DNA from 2 places in the Ensifer sp. D2-11 genome. Region 1 is predicted to be linked to the other one. Evidence: predicted binding sites of a transcription regulator. Region 1 holds the regulator's gene; the other holds the start of a gene.

The links. Region 1 encodes LexA, which represses DNA repair genes until DNA is damaged. Its sites were predicted from a motif close to TGTTCNNNNTGTGTTCNG; they were not measured.
Region 2: recA (recombinase RecA) is a predicted target of LexA. The motif match lies at 2,342-2,359, and genes of this name have one in related genera.

The regions. Positions count from the first base shown of each region.
Region 1 covers NZ_CP096433.1:1,496,872-1,504,512, reverse strand. The annotation lists partial or broken gene M1D34_RS07260 (DUF1254 domain-containing protein) at 1-1,439, shown strand, start outside; gene M1D34_RS07255 (DUF1254 domain-containing protein) at 1,515-3,047, shown strand; tRNA gene M1D34_RS07250 (tRNA-Ala) at 3,229-3,304, shown strand; gene M1D34_RS07245 (hypothetical protein) at 3,414-3,578, shown strand; gene lexA (transcriptional repressor LexA) at 3,803-4,519, shown strand; tRNA gene M1D34_RS07235 (tRNA-Cys) at 4,740-4,813, shown strand; gene M1D34_RS07230 (calcium-binding protein) at 4,858-5,937, opposite strand; gene M1D34_RS07225 (hypothetical protein) at 6,338-6,685, shown strand; gene M1D34_RS07220 (membrane protein) at 6,733-7,026, opposite strand; tRNA gene M1D34_RS07215 (tRNA-Asn) at 7,169-7,243, shown strand; gene M1D34_RS07210 (SMR family transporter) at 7,321-7,641, shown strand, end outside.
Region 2 covers NZ_CP096433.1:1,303,789-1,311,429, forward strand. The annotation lists gene M1D34_RS06250 (pseudouridine-5'-phosphate glycosidase) at 121-1,053, opposite strand; gene M1D34_RS06255 (carbohydrate kinase family protein) at 1,192-2,151, opposite strand; gene recA (recombinase RecA) at 2,485-3,570, shown strand; gene alaS (alanine--tRNA ligase) at 3,810-6,473, shown strand; gene M1D34_RS06270 (DUF1254 domain-containing protein) at 6,618-7,641, opposite strand, start outside.

The sequences.
Region 1 (7,641 bases):
TCGGCGACGGTCGTCACCTCCTCTGTCAATGCGCAGGATCAGGCCGCACCACCGCTTGTGACGCAGATCGGCAACGGCAACTGGCTTCCGCAGGAGGAAGCGGAGTCGCTGCGCGACGAACTCTACTATCAACGCGCGATCCATGCCTACATAACCATGCTTCAGGCGCTGAACGTGATCGGTATGCGCGACGGTTCGGAGGCGACATTCGGTAAAGGCTACAACATCCTGCCAATCTGGAAGGACCGGATGGACTCGCGCACGTGGGTGCCGACACCGAACGCCGACGTAATCTACTCGATGAGCTATCTCGACCTGAAGGAAACCGGCCCGCTCGTCGTCGCCGCGCCACCCAACGTCATCGGCATGTTTACCGATTTCTTCCAGCGTACGATCACGGATGTCGGACTGATTGGACCGGATCGCGCGCGCGGCGGCCTCTACCTCCTGCTGCCGCCTGATTATGACGGCGAGGTTCCGCAGGGCTACTTCGCGTTCAAAGCGAAGACCTACAATGTCTTTCTGTTCTTCCGGACGATCATGGTGAAGGGCGAAAACGGTCCGGACCCCAAGCCCGCCGTGGCGCTCGCGGAGCAGACGCGCGTCTATCCGCTTTGGACGCCCGAGAAAGACGTCAAGCCGATGCAGTTTCCTAACGGCAGCGGCAAGCGCATCAACATGATGTATCCGGTCGATAACGCCTACTGGACCAAGTTGAAGGAGTTCGTCGACCACGAGCCGGTCTCGGCGATCGATTCCGAACTGCGCGGTGTGCTGGCATCGATCGGCATCATCAAGGGCCCTTCGAGCCGACCGGGAAGCAGCAGGAACTCTTGAAAAAGGCGGTCGAGACAGCGCCCAAGATGATCTTGGCGCAGCGCCAGCTCGGCCGACCGGACGGACGCAATCGCTACTACACCGACAGGCAGTATGAAAATGTCTGGGCCAGCGGCACGTCCGAATGGCTCCAGGACAGTTATCTCGATGTCGACCAGCGGGCTGGCTATTTCCAGGTTGCCTATTCATCGGCTCCGGCAATGGTCATGCGGACGCTAGGGGCAGGTTCCAAATACCCGGTTGCATACCGAGATGCCGCGGGCGAGTTCCTCAGCGGCACCAGCACCTACAGGCTGCATTTGCCACCCAATCCGCCGGCTGCCCTGTTCTGGGCAGTTACCGCCTACAACATCACCGACGGCACGATGGTGGAAGCGCCGCAGCTGATGCCGTCCATCAACGGCTTCAACAAGGTCGCGACGAACCAGGACGGCTCGGTGGACCTGTGGTTCGGACCGGAAAAACCTGCCGACGCGCAGGACTCGAACTGGATCCAGACCGTCGGCGGCCGGAATTTCCTGATAGCGCTGCGTCTCTACGGAACCGGCGTCGAGTTCTTCGATCAGACCTGGAAGCCGGATGATGTGGTCAGGGTGGAGTGAGGTCGGGGCGCGTCCCCAACGAAACGCGCCCATGTCCAAGTGCCCAACCGGAGCGATTCAACAGAGGAATATGCTATGAAAACGAGTTTCAATGATCAACTCGACATCACCCGGCGCGACTTGATGAAGGGCGGCATGGGTGCGGCATCGCTGGCAGCGGTGAGCGCTGGAGCGGCGGTTCCCGCCGCCGTGACGGCGGCCTCGGTCGCCGTCACGGCCAATGCGGCGCAGGCACAGCAGCACGCCGCATCCGCAACTGTTACGCAACCCGCCACGGGTATCGTGATGTCTCCCGACTATGCAAGAACGGTTGCGCAGATGGCCTACGTCTGGGGCTGGCCGATGGTTAACATGATCAACCGCAGGGCGGCGATCACTCAGGCACCGGAACCGGGCCACCTCAACGGCGTCCTGCCCGCCGCACCGCGGGGCCAGATCGCGATGCTCAACGACTACATTGAGCCGTCGGAAACTTTCGTCACGTGCCCGAACCAGGATGTCGTCTACGGCTTGGGCTTCTTCGCGCTTGATGAAGAGCCGGTCGTGATTCAGGTGCCGGATTTCGGCGACCGTTTCTGGGTCTATGCTTTGTACGACGCACGCACCGACCAGTTCGGTCATCTAGGCAAACCATATGGCTCGAAGCCCGGATTCTACCTGCTCGCCGGTCCGAGGTGGAGCGGCCTGAAACCGGACGGGATCACAGATGTTTTGCGCTCCCCTACCTCGCTCGCCAACGCCATTCCCAGGGTCTTCCAGGACGACACGCCCGAGGACAGGAAAGCGATTCAAGAGGTCATCAACCAGGTCGTCGCTTATCCGCTGAAGGATTTCGACGGAGAGATGAAGACGATCGAATGGGCCAAGGTCCCGGACATTCCCGGACCGGCATCGTCTGGCGAGGAAACCAAATGGGTGGTTCCGGATAAGTTCTTCGATCAGTTCGGCGAGGTTCTCGACACTGTCGATCCGTTGCCGGGCGAGGAGGCTCTCTACGGCCAATTCCGCCTGCTGCTCGATGCAGCGTCCAAGGACCCCGAACTGAAAAAGGTGCTGGTTGCGACCGCGGTCGAGACCGAAGACAAGGTCATCCAGCCGTTCTTCCAGTGGAAGCACAACGGACGTCCGGCCGGGAACGGATGGAACCGTTCGACCAACAATGCGCAGTTCGGCGTCGACTATTTCAACCGGACCGGAACGGCAAAATCGAACATGTTCGACAACCGGCCGAACGAGACGCAATATTTCTACACCGACCACGACGGCGCGGGCGGAGAACTCAGCGGCAGCGGCAGCTATGCAATCACCTTCCCGGCCGGGCAGGAGCCGCCGGTCAACGGCTTCTGGTCATTGACCCTGTACAACGACAAGCATCTCTTCCACGCGAACGACCTCAAACGCTACTCACTCGGCACCAAGAACAAGAACCTAAAGCGCAACTCCGACGGTTCGCTTACCCTCTACGCAGGCGCGAAGTCGCCTGGGGGCGACAAGGAAAACAACTGGCTGCCCGCGCCGGACGGGAAGTTCTCGCTCTACATCCGCGCCTATTGGGGCAAAGAGGCAATTCTCGATGGCTCTTGGCAGCCGCCCGCGATCGCTCAATAGCCAGTGCTGAAAGCCGATAGTGGCGTTGTGTGTTCGTGATCTTGCACTCCGCCCTATCTGCCGGCCGGCGGGCACCGACGCGGCTTGCAGTTGTCAGTCTCATCTTTGTATTGCGATGCATTCGGCAAGTGGAATGCACTGGCGCGGTCGGCCGAAAACTCTTATACAATCGTTGACCAGTGGGGTCGTAGCTCAGTTGGGAGAGCGCCGCAATCGCACTGCGGAGGTCGAGGGTTCGACTCCCTTCGGCTCCACCATCCACCAGTCCTCCCTGCCGGCTCGCTGCTTGCCAAAAAAGCTGATTTGAGAGAAAGTTTTAGTCTGACCCGTTCGAGGTCTGGGCAACTCCCGCGAGTGGAGAAAAACATGCCTGTTAAATCTTTCGTGGCAGCCGTAATTTTTTCCCTCTTCGCCCTTTCGGGGTGCGCCAGCACAGGCTCGACCAACACGACCTACACCCAGTGGTACGGGCCTTATCCCGAGCCTGAATTCGACGTTCTTACGCCGGGCGGACTGCGCCTTGCCTATTAGCATTGCATAGGCGACCGACTGCGCCGCCCGCCGTAAGCCCAAAACATGCGAGAGCGTATCGGCCCCTGCCCCGAATTCCGAGCGATCGCCATCGACACGCCGGATCGCGGGGCGGATCGGCATTCAACAGCAAGCGAAATTCACGGAATTTTAGGCACTTGCGGAACACATATGGAACAGATAGGTTCTGTTCTTGATTTGTTTCGCGATTCTGGAGTGACGCCATGCTGACCCGCAAGCAACAGGAATTGCTTCTGTTCATTCACGAACGAATGAAGGAATCCGGGGTCCCGCCGTCCTTCGACGAGATGAAGGACGCCTTGGACCTTGCGTCCAAATCGGGCATCCACCGTTTGATCACCGCACTCGAAGAGCGTGGGTTCATTCGCCGGCTACCTAATCGCGCCCGGGCCCTCGAAGTCATCAAGCTGCCGGAGGCCTATGCGGGCGCTTCGCAGGTCCGCCGCGGCTTTTCGCCGAGCGTGATCGAAGGCAGTCTGGGCAAGCCTGCTGCGCCGCCCCCCGCACCGAAACCGGCGCCGCCGGCCGAGGCCGCATCGGTCGCCGTTCCGGTCATGGGCCGCATTGCCGCCGGTGTGCCGATTTCGGCAATCCAGAACAATATGCACGATATATCCGTACCGGTTGAAATGATCGGCAGCGGCGAGCACTACGCTCTCGAGATCAAGGGCGATTCGATGATCGAGGCCGGCATCCTCGATGGCGATACGGTGATCATCCGGAACGGAAGCACCGCCAGCCCCGGGGATATCGTCGTCGCGCTGATCGACGACGAGGAAGCAACCCTGAAGCGATTCCGTCGCAAGGGCGCCTCTATTGCGCTGGAGGCCGCCAATCCGGCTTACGAAACACGCATATTCGGTCCGGACCGGGTCAAGATCCAAGGCAGGCTCGTCGGCCTCATCCGGCGCTATCATTAGAGCTTCCTGACCAGGTGCGCAGCCGCTTCCTACGAAAGTACGCAATTTCAAAGCGCTGACGTGGGAGTATTGCGCCTTGGGACGCTATGACCACGCCCGGTCATAGAACGGAAGACACATTTATACAGAATAAAAAAGTCCCTATTCCAAATGTACCCTCTTGCGGATTGCGGTCAATCATTCTAAATCCGCGCCACGATTTGAAAACGCAAATCGTAGAGGCCTCGTGGCGGAGTGGTGACGCAGAGGACTGCAAATCCTTGTACGCCGGTTCAATTCCGGCCGAGGCCTCCAAAAGCCACACCTGATCAGCTTTGTTACCGACAAACTTCCCCTCGTCAGACGAGGGCGAAATCCGCATTCGCAAAGACGAAGTTGGCAGCGCTGAGGTCGGCAGCGTGGATGCCGATCAGAGTGACCTGATCGACCGTGCCATTCAGCTGCAGGACAGCGTTCCCGTCAGCATCGTCGCCGATGTTGGACAGAAAATCGGCGAAGTCGTCGTAGCCATAGCCGGCGATTTGGATGATGTCCTTGTCCAATTCGAAGTCGAAGATCTCATCCCGCCCACTGTTCCGCGCAAACAGGAACTGATCGGCACCGGTCTCGACCGCGAAGGCTGCGGTAAGTCGGCCATCGCCCCAGAGCTGATCGTTACCGGCGCCGCCAATCAAGAGGTCGTCCCCACCCGCGGTGTCCACGCCGACCTCTGCATCGCCATACAGGACATCGTCGCCTTTGCCTCCGTCGAGCAGGTCGTTGCCGCCACTGCCGCCACGTGAGAAAAGAACATCTCCAACAAGAAAGTCGTTGCCAGAACCACCATAGAGGTGGTCGTCGCCGCCGATGCCGGATTCCACGACGCCCTGGTCGAGGCCATCTCCGTAGAGTTTGTCATGGCCCTCTCCGCCCTGGAGCCGATCGTTCCCGCCAACGAAAAAATCGCCGAGGGAGAAAGCGTCGCCCGAGAGAATATCGTCTCCGGCGCCGCCGTCGAGCCAGTCGTCGCCACCACGTCCTCTGAGGCAATTGTAGCCATCGCCGTAGAGTGTATCGTTGCCTTTGCCGCCCGAGAGACGATCGTTCCCTCCGGCGACGATCGCGGAGTCACTCACATCGATCGAGAAGGCATCGCCGTACAGCGTGTCGTCGCCGGCGCCGCCGTCGAGCTGGTCGTCGCCACCACGCCCCTGATCGGAGATCGCCCAAGCGTCGCCGAAGAGCGTGTCGTCGCCTCCGTGCCCGTCAAGGCTGTCGCGGCCACCCTGCCCCGAAGACAGGAAGCCGCCGATTTCGAAGACTCCCAGGCTATTGTCGGTCGTGAATGGGTCTCCGAAGACAATGTCCGGATCGTTCGTGCCGAAGATGTGGTTGTCGAGCCCGAGCCAAGGGGCGATGCCACCGATCAGATGCGCCATTTTTCTCTCCACAGTGCTGCAAAGCAGGTGATGCTCGTCTTGGGGACCCGGACGGCCTTGGGGGCGTCGATCTCGTCCGGCCTCGTCGGAGTGACGAGCGGGCTAACGCTTTGAAAATACGCCCTTCCGCACGGAAAACCGTCCACACTTTTCCTGAAAGTGCTCTAATGTTGCCGAACGCGATGTTCCTGTCCATTGACCACTTCGGATTAACTACAGGTTGTACTTTCCGGTGAAGTTCCGCGTCCGGATGCTGAAAGACGGAAGAGGTTGCCCACGCTCCGGACGACGTCCACGAAGAGAGATACCCGGAGGACCATGTGGTCTCGTGATCGGCGGTTGTGCTATAGCGTCCCGTCGGCCGGCCTCATCGGGAGGGCGGCACTCGCAGCGCGATGTGATGGATATTCCTTGGGGCTACATTCAGCGCCACTTCGATTGGCTCGGGCATGTGGCCGAGGGCGTCTGTATTGCAGCAGTCGTCGCCCTGCTGTTCATGGTGATTGCACCGAGAAGGTTGGCGCTGATCATCGGCCTCGCCTTCGCCATCGGACACTTTCACGGCCGCGAAAAACGTGATTTCGAGATCAGCGCAAAGCTGCCGCCGCCTCACCTAGAGGGTTATGAAATGTGGAGGTGGAGTTGGGATCAGGCGACCGACTTCTGGCCGGTCGCTTTGGTCCTCGCCTGCGTCATTGTCGCCCTCCTGCCCAAACGGCGTCGAAAGCCGGGCAATTCCGACGACTAACATGCGCTGCATCCGCATGCTGGTGGACTCTTCGCGAGGTCCACCTCTCAGGACTTGCCGGACGAGTTCGGCTTGCTCCGCCATCGGGCCCACCATACGGCCAGCTTGCGCCGCCGTCGGCGCATCGAGGGAATGTCGTGCGAAAGCACGAGCAGGCCCAGAGGAACCATCCAGAAGCCCAAGATCGGTAGAAAACCGAGCACACCGCCGAAGACGAGCAGAACGCCGATGAGGACGCGCAATGCCGGCGAATTGGGCAGGCTCATCCGCCATTTGCCAAGCACGATCTCACGCGTCTTGGGATCGATGCCAAAATGCTTCTTCTTGCCTTCGGTCGCCATCACTCTTCTTTCGTACCAATGACCCCACAGTTGGTGCCTTCTCCACAGGGCGGCAACCGCCTACCGTCATTTTTTTTGAAAAACCGCTTGGCAAATCGGAAAAGCATTTGTATTAGCAGCCTCACTTCTGCGGCGCAGATGATCCCTGGTAGCTCAGCGGTAGAGCACTCGACTGTTAATCGATAGGTCGCCGGTTCGAATCCGGCCCGGGGAGCCAGTTTCGAAAGAGCCATTCGCGGCAAAGCCCGAATGGCTCTTTTCATTTTGTCGGGCTGATTTCTCGTAGGTTTCCTCATGCGTCTTGCATGGCTTTTCCTGGTCCTCGCGATCGCGACCGAGGTCGTCGGCCTGACCGTGATGAAGGCGGCATCCGGCTCCGGCTCCTATTGGGGGCATGTGGTCATGTATGCCTCGATCGCGCTCTCCTACGTCTTCCTGGCACGAGCGGTGAAGACCATTCCGGTTGGCGTCGCCTATGCCGTCTGGGAAGGATCCGGCGTCGCCGTGATAACGCTCGTCTCTGTTTTCGTTTTCGGCCATGCGCTCTCCGGCCGCGAGATGCTGGGCCTCGCGATGGCTGTTGCGGGAATACTTCTCCTCAATGCCGGCAGGAGC
Region 2 (7,641 bases), 190 kb from region 1:
CGATGGGGAGAAGGGGACAAGCGGCGGCGCAGCGGATCCCCTTCGCCCCGCCTGCGGGGAGAAGGTGCCGGCAGGCGGATGAGGGGTGGGCCGAAAGGCCCAATTTGCCTTACCGTTGCGTCAATCGTTAGCAGCGAGAGCGACGGCGATCCCGGCGGCAAGGCGTGCATTGTTCTCGACCAGCGCGATATTGGTTTCGAGGCTGCGCCCGTCCGTCAAACGGAAGAGGTTGTCGAGCAGATACGGGGTGACCGCCTTGCCGGAAATCCCCTCGCTCGCCGCATTGTCCAGCGCGCGGGTGATGTAGATCTCCATCTCCTCGCGCGGGATTTCGCTTTCTTCCGGCACCGGATTGGCGACAAGCATTCCGCCGTCGATTCCGAGCAGCTCGCGCGTCCGCTGGAAACTGGCGATCGCCGCCGGGCTGTTCAGCATCAGCGGGCTCTTGAGGCCGGATTCACGCGACCAGAAGGCGGGGAAGTTCTCGCTGTCATAGGTCACGACAGGGACACCGCGCGTTTCGAGCACTTCGAGCGTCTTGGGAATGTCCAGAATGGCCTTGGCGCCGGCGCAGACGACGATGACGCCGGTACGTGCGAGTTCGTCGAGATCCGCCGATATGTCGAAGCTCTGTTCCGCCCCGCGGTGAACGCCGCCGATGCCGCCGGTCGCGAAAACCCGGATGCCGGCGCGGGCGGCGGCGATCATCGTTGCGGCAACGGTCGTGGCGCCGGTGCGGCGTTCGGCGATCGCAAAGGCCAGATCGGCGCGCGACAGTTTCATGGCGCCCTGCGTCTTCGACAAAGCCTCCAGTTTGGCATCGTCCAGACCGATATGCAGGACCCCGTGGATCACGGCGATGGTTGCGGGCACGGCACCCTGTTCACGGATGATCGCCTCGACGCTGCGGGCCATGTCGAGGTTGCCGGGATAGGGCATGCCATGCGTGATGATCGTGGATTCCAGCGCGACGATCGGCGCACCTCGTTGCTTGGCGGCTGCGACTTCATCTGAATATTCCATCGGCAGGGACGGGGAGGAGGGTTTGGTCATGATCGTTTCCTTGATTGATGACATCCTCGACGGCAAAATTGCTCGGGGATGCCTGATCGATTCCGGTGCCTGGAGCAGAGGATGCGGAAGTACCGCTCGCATTCCGTGCCGCGCGGCTCCCAATTCAGCCGCCAAATCTCATGACAGCATTTCCGTTTCCGGCACAAGCTGCAGAACCTGCTCCAGCATGTCCTGCGACATCTCGTCGGAAGCCGCGAATGGCGAATGCAGCGTTATGACGGCGGCCGCCATGCCGAAGCGAAGGCAGGCGGAAAGGTCCGCACCTGCAAGCCGGGCGGCGAGAAAGCCCGAGGCGAGCGCGTCGCCGGCGCCGGTGACGTCGGCAAGTGCTGAAAGAGCCGGCGGCGTAGCGAGGCAGGCCCCCTCAAGATCAAAGGCGACCGCGGCCCGGCCTCCGCGCGTCACGACACCGCCGGAAAGACCGGCGGAGCGCAGCAGCAACGGCCATTCCTCGGCGGTCGCGGCCTCGGTTCCGGTAAGCGCGCGCGCTTCCGCCTCGTTCATGAACAGGAAATCGAGCCCGTCGAGGCAGTCGCGGTAGCGGACCACCTTTGCAGGCGAAACGGCGATACCGGCACGTAGCGGGCAGAACTTCGCAGCGGTGCCGATGAGGGCCGCCAAGGTCTCCTGCGGCAGATTGGCGTCCATCAGCACGAGTTCGCTCGCAGCCAAGATCTCGCGCGTCGCCCGCTGCTGCAGCCGGCGCGGCGTAAACAGAGTATAGAGGTCCATGTCCGCGAGCGCGATGACGAGGTTGCCGTCGTTTTCGAGGATTGCCGTATAGCTCGGCGTCTTGCGATCGAGAAAGGTGAAGGGGCGATCGATCACACCGGCAGCTTCCGCAGCGGCCGCCACCGTGTCGCCGGCGGGATCGCCGCCCCGCGGGCTGATCATCGTCACGCGGTGGCCGAGGCGCGCGAGATTTCTCGCGGCATTGAAGCCGCCGCCCCCGGCTTCCTCGAACCAAGCGCCCGGATTGCTCGCGCCCGGTGCCGTCGCGCCGCTGATCCGGCCGCGCCTGTCGATATGAGCGCCGCCGAAAACGGCAATGTTCTGCGACTTCACCTGTGCTTGCATCTGGTCCTCGATGAAGGGCGGAGAAAAGGTGGCGAAGTCTCTCTTCCGCCGGCATTCCGATCTATCGTTTCGGACTACCTTTTAGGGCTTTGTCCGGATTTGATCCATCGTGAATCACGAGCGAATCGGGGCGGCGCGTGAAAGCCGGCATGCGTTGACGCGCTGCCTGTGGATACAGTGGATGAAAGGCGTGAACAAGAATCGAACGTGATGAAATATGGCAAGCGTTTTCAATCACTTGACGTGCCATTGCCAAGTTGGAACAAAACATGTACAAAAAGGCTTGCGGCGGCTTCATTGCCTCGATAGCTCCAATAACCTAAAGGTGGACCAATGGCACAAAATTCTTTGCGGCTCGTAGAGGACAAATCGGTGGACAAAAGCAAGGCACTTGAAGCGGCTCTTTCCCAGATCGAACGTTCGTTCGGCAAGGGATCGATCATGAAGCTCGGAGCGAAGGACAGCGTAGTTGAGATCGAAACCGTCTCCACCGGTTCGCTCGGCCTCGATATCGCGCTCGGCATCGGCGGCCTGCCGAAGGGCCGCATCGTCGAGATCTATGGTCCGGAAAGCTCGGGCAAGACGACGCTGGCGCTGCAGACCATTGCCGAGGCACAGAAGAAGGGCGGCATCTGCGGCTTCGTCGATGCCGAGCATGCACTCGATCCGGTCTATGCACGAAAGCTCGGGGTCGATCTCGAAAATCTCCTGATTTCGCAGCCTGATACGGGCGAGCAGGCGCTGGAAATCACCGATACGCTGGTCCGTTCGGGTGCGATCGACATTCTCGTCATCGATTCGGTGGCCGCACTCGTGCCGCGCGCCGAAATCGAGGGCGAGATGGGCGACAGTCTGCCGGGCATGCAGGCGCGCCTCATGAGCCAGGCGCTGCGCAAGCTTACGGCATCGATCTCCAAGTCGAACTGCATGGTGATCTTCATCAACCAGATCCGCATGAAGATCGGCGTGATGTTCGGCTCGCCGGAAACGACGACGGGCGGCAATGCGCTCAAGTTCTACGCTTCGGTGCGCCTCGACATTCGCCGCATCGGTTCGGTCAAGGAGCGCGAGGAAGTGGTCGGCAACCAGACCCGCGTCAAGGTCGTCAAGAACAAGATGGCACCGCCCTTCAAGCAGGTCGAGTTCGACATCATGTATGGCGAAGGCGTTTCGAAGACGGGCGAATTGATCGATCTCGGCGTCAAGGCGGGCATCGTCGAGAAATCGGGCGCCTGGTTCTCCTATAACAGCCAGCGGCTCGGCCAGGGACGGGAAAACGCCAAGCTCTTCCTGCGGGAGAATCCCGAACTGTTGCGCGAAATCGAAACGGCTCTGCGGCAGAATGCCGGTCTCATCGCCGACCGGTTCCTAGAGAATGGCGGGCCGGAAAGCGACGGCGACGAAGCCGCCGATATGTAATCGGCTGCAGCCGTCTCGTTGAAGCATGCAAAACCGGCCGTCGCCACCCGCGGCCGGTTTTTTGCTGCCCGCTGGACAGCATGATATGCGGACGATAAAAGCCTGTGGTTCCGACGGCTCGGCCGGCGGAAAGCGTGACTTGATTGAACGCGACGCGCTTTATGCGCGGGGGTGAAGAGTGCGGCTGGCAGCCTGGAGAGATCGGGCTGCCGCCGGAGTGTACACAGATAGGACGCAAGATGAGCGGCGTGAATGAAATCCGGTCGATGTTCCTCGACTATTTCCGCAAGAACGGTCACGAGATCGTGTCGTCCAGCCCCCTCGTGCCGCGCAATGACCCGACATTGATGTTCACCAATGCGGGCATGGTGCAGTTCAAGAATGTGTTCACCGGCCTCGAGCAGCGACCCTATTCGACCGCGGCGACGGCGCAGAAATGCGTGCGCGCCGGCGGCAAGCATAACGACCTCGACAATGTCGGCTACACCGCCCGGCACCACACCTTCTTCGAGATGCTCGGCAATTTCTCCTTCGGCGACTATTTCAAGGAGCGCGCGATCGAGCTTGCCTGGAACCTGATCACGAAGGAATACGGGCTCGATGCCAAGCGTCTGCTCGTCACGGTGTACCATACCGACGACGAAGCCTTCGGCCTCTGGAAGAAGATCGCCGGCCTGAGCGACGACCGCATCATCCGCATTGCGACGAGCGACAACTTCTGGGCCATGGGAGATACCGGTCCATGCGGTCCGTGCTCGGAAATATTCTACGATCACGGCGACCATATCTGGGGCGGACCTCCCGGCTCGGCCGAGGAAGACGGCGATCGCTTCATCGAGATCTGGAACCTCGTCTTCATGCAGTACGAGCAGATCACCAAGGAAGAGCGCGTCGACCTGCCGCGGCCCTCGATCGACACGGGCATGGGGCTGGAGCGCGTCGCCGCCGTGCTCCAGGGCCAGCACGACAATTATGACATCGACCTTTTCCGCGCCTTGATCGCTGCTTCCGAAGAGGCGACCGGCGTCAAGGCAGAAGGGGACCGGCGCGCGAGCCATCGCGTGATCGCCGACCATCTGCGTTCCTCGGCCTTCCTGATCGCCGACGGGGTTCTACCGTCGAACGAAGGCCGCGGTTACGTGCTGCGCCGAATCATGCGCCGCGCCATGCGCCACGCACAGCTGCTCGGCGCGCGGGATCCGCTGATGTGGAAGCTCCTGCCGGCGCTCGTGGGCCAGATGGGCCGGGCCTATCCGGAACTCGTCCGCGCCGAAGCGCTGATCTCGGAAACGCTGAAGCTGGAGGAAACGCGCTTCCGCAAGACCCTGGAGCGCGGCCTCAACCTTCTGGCGGAGGCTTCGGCCGATCTTTCCGAAGGCGACCAGTTCAACGGCGAGACGGCCTTCAAGCTCTACGACACCTATGGTTTCCCGCTCGACCTCACCCAGGACGCGCTGCGCGCCAAGGGCATTGGGGTCGATACGGACGCATTTACGGCGGCCATGCAACGGCAGAAGGCCGAGGCCCGCGCCAATTGGGCCGGTTCCGGCGAAGCCGCGACCGAGACCATCTGGTTCGAGCTCAGGGATAAACACGGCGCGACCGACTTCCTCGGCTACGACACCGAGTCGGCCGAAGGGGTCATCCTGGCAATCGTCAAGGACGGTGCCGTCGTCGAGTCCGCTGCCAAGGGCGAGAACGTACAACTGGTTTTGAACCAGACGCCCTTCTACGGCGAATCCGGCGGCCAGGTGGGCGACACCGGCGTTATCACCACCGAGACCGGCAAGCTTACGGTGACCGACACGCAGAAGCGTGGCGAAGGGCTCTTCGTCCACTACTGCACCGTGGAAGAAGGCAGCCTGAAGGCCGGCGAAGCGGCCGCCTTGACGGTCGACCATGCACGCCGTGCGCGCCTGCGCGCCAACCATTCCGCGACGCACCTGCTGCACGAGGCGCTGCGCGAGGTCCTCGGCACCCATGTTGCCCAGAAGGGCTCGCTCGTGGCGCCTGAGCGCTTGCGCTTCGACGTCTCGCATCCGAAGCCGATGACGGCCGAGGAGCTGAAGATCGTCGAGGAAATGGCAAACGAGATCATCGTCCAGAATACGCCGGTCGTCACACGGCTGATGAGCGTCGACGATGCGATCGCCGAGGGCGCCATGGCGCTCTTCGGCGAGAAGTACGGCGACGAGGTGCGGGTCGTGTCCATGGGGCAGGGCCTTCGCGGCTCCAAGGCCGGCAAGCCCTATTCGGTCGAGCTCTGCGGCGGCACGCATGTGTCCGCCACGGGCGATATCGGCCTCGTCCGCGTTGTCTCGGAGAGCGCGGTCGGAGCGGGTGTCCGCCGGGTGGAAGCGCTGACCGGTGAGGCGGCGCGCGCCTATCTCGGCGAACAGGACGAACGGGTGAAGACACTCGCCGCCGCACTCAAGGTCCAGCCTGCGGATGTTTTAGGTCGGGTCGAGGCTCTCCTGGACGAGCGGCGCAAACTGGAGCGGGAGCTTACAGAGGCGAAGAAGAAGCTCGCGCTTGCGGGCGATGGCCAGAACGGTTCCGGGGATGCCGCCCGCGACATCGGCGGCGTCCGTTTCCTCGGCAGGGTGGTATCCGGGGTCGAGCCGAAGGATCTGAAGAGCCTTGCGGACGACGGCAAGAAGTCGCTCGGTTCGGGCGTCGTCGCCTTCGTCGGCGTCAGCGGCGACGGCAAGGCAAGCGCCGTCGTGGCCGTCACCGACGACCTCACCTCGAAGGTCAGCGCCGTCGATCTGGTGCGCGTCGCTTCGGCGGCACTTGGCGGCAAGGGCGGTGGCGGACGCCCCGACATGGCCCAGGCGGGCGGCCCGGACGGCGGACGTGCAGCAGAAGCGATCGAGGCTGTTGCGGGCGCGCTCGCCGGTTAAGCCGGGGGCGCGCTGAACTTCCGGAGGGCGCTGCGGCGCCCTTTTTCATGGCACCCGTTCGGTCCGGATGGTGTCCAGCGCCTGCCGCGCTGGACCTGGGTGGTCACCGAGCCAGAGTCGCCGACCACTCAGGTCACCATCGAACTATTTGACCTTCTCGATATCCGGCAACGACCAGGATTTATCGAAGAAGGGCTCGGTCGGTCCGTAGAACCGGAAATACGCGAACCATCCCTTGTCGGCATTTGTCTGCACCCAGTTCGCCTCGTGACCTTTCGGTGCAGTGGGACCGAAATATACGTCAATCGATCCATCTTCGTTTTTCACTATGTCTTCTTTTCGCGACGAGATGTCCGGCCGTCCCTGTTCGGTGACTGGCATCTGCCGGGTCGACTCGTCGTAGGCCGTCACAGACCAGAAGCCCTTGGCCGGCGGATCGGCAGGGACATGAAGCCGATAGTTGTTCTCGCCCGAGAGCCATGCGCCGTCTGCATCCTTGTAGGAGGCTATGTACCGCTGGCCGACGCCCGGAGTTTGGGTGAGCATTGCCTTGGAGATCACGACCGCTTCGTAGAACCAGGCAGCACGCTCATCGAGCTGGTCATAGGTGTTGGCCTTCTGGTCGGTCGCAACCACAAGCGCATGTTTCCAGTTCGTGCCCTCCCAGAAGGGCGGTTCGACGCGCTTGTCTGTCGTATTTGCCTTGGCCATGGCTTCGCCGACGATCGCGCCGTCCTGAAGAATCTTCTTCTGGCGTTCGTCGGGTTGATAGGGTTTCCCTTTTTCAATGCCGAGGAACTTCAACTGCGCCATCATGAAGCGATCACGCTCTTCGACGGGTTCTCGTTGAATGACCTCGTTCAGGCTGTCCCAATAGGCCATTCCATGGGGCGGCATTTGGGTCCACTTGACGTCTCCCGCAGCGCGCACGGGCATCGGCTCGCCAGTTCCGTCAAGCGTCCAAGTGTAGGTCTTGATCTGCGGGATGAGTTCGGCAATTGCCTTTTCCTTGTCGGCATCGAGCAGGCGGAACCCCGCCAGCACGTCCCGGCTCGTGGATTGGATGACAAAGTATCCCTCGGCCTCCACCGGGCCGTATCCGGGCGGGAGGATCAGATACTTTCCGCCCTTGCCCATATCCGGGCCGACCACGCCTAGATCGGCCATG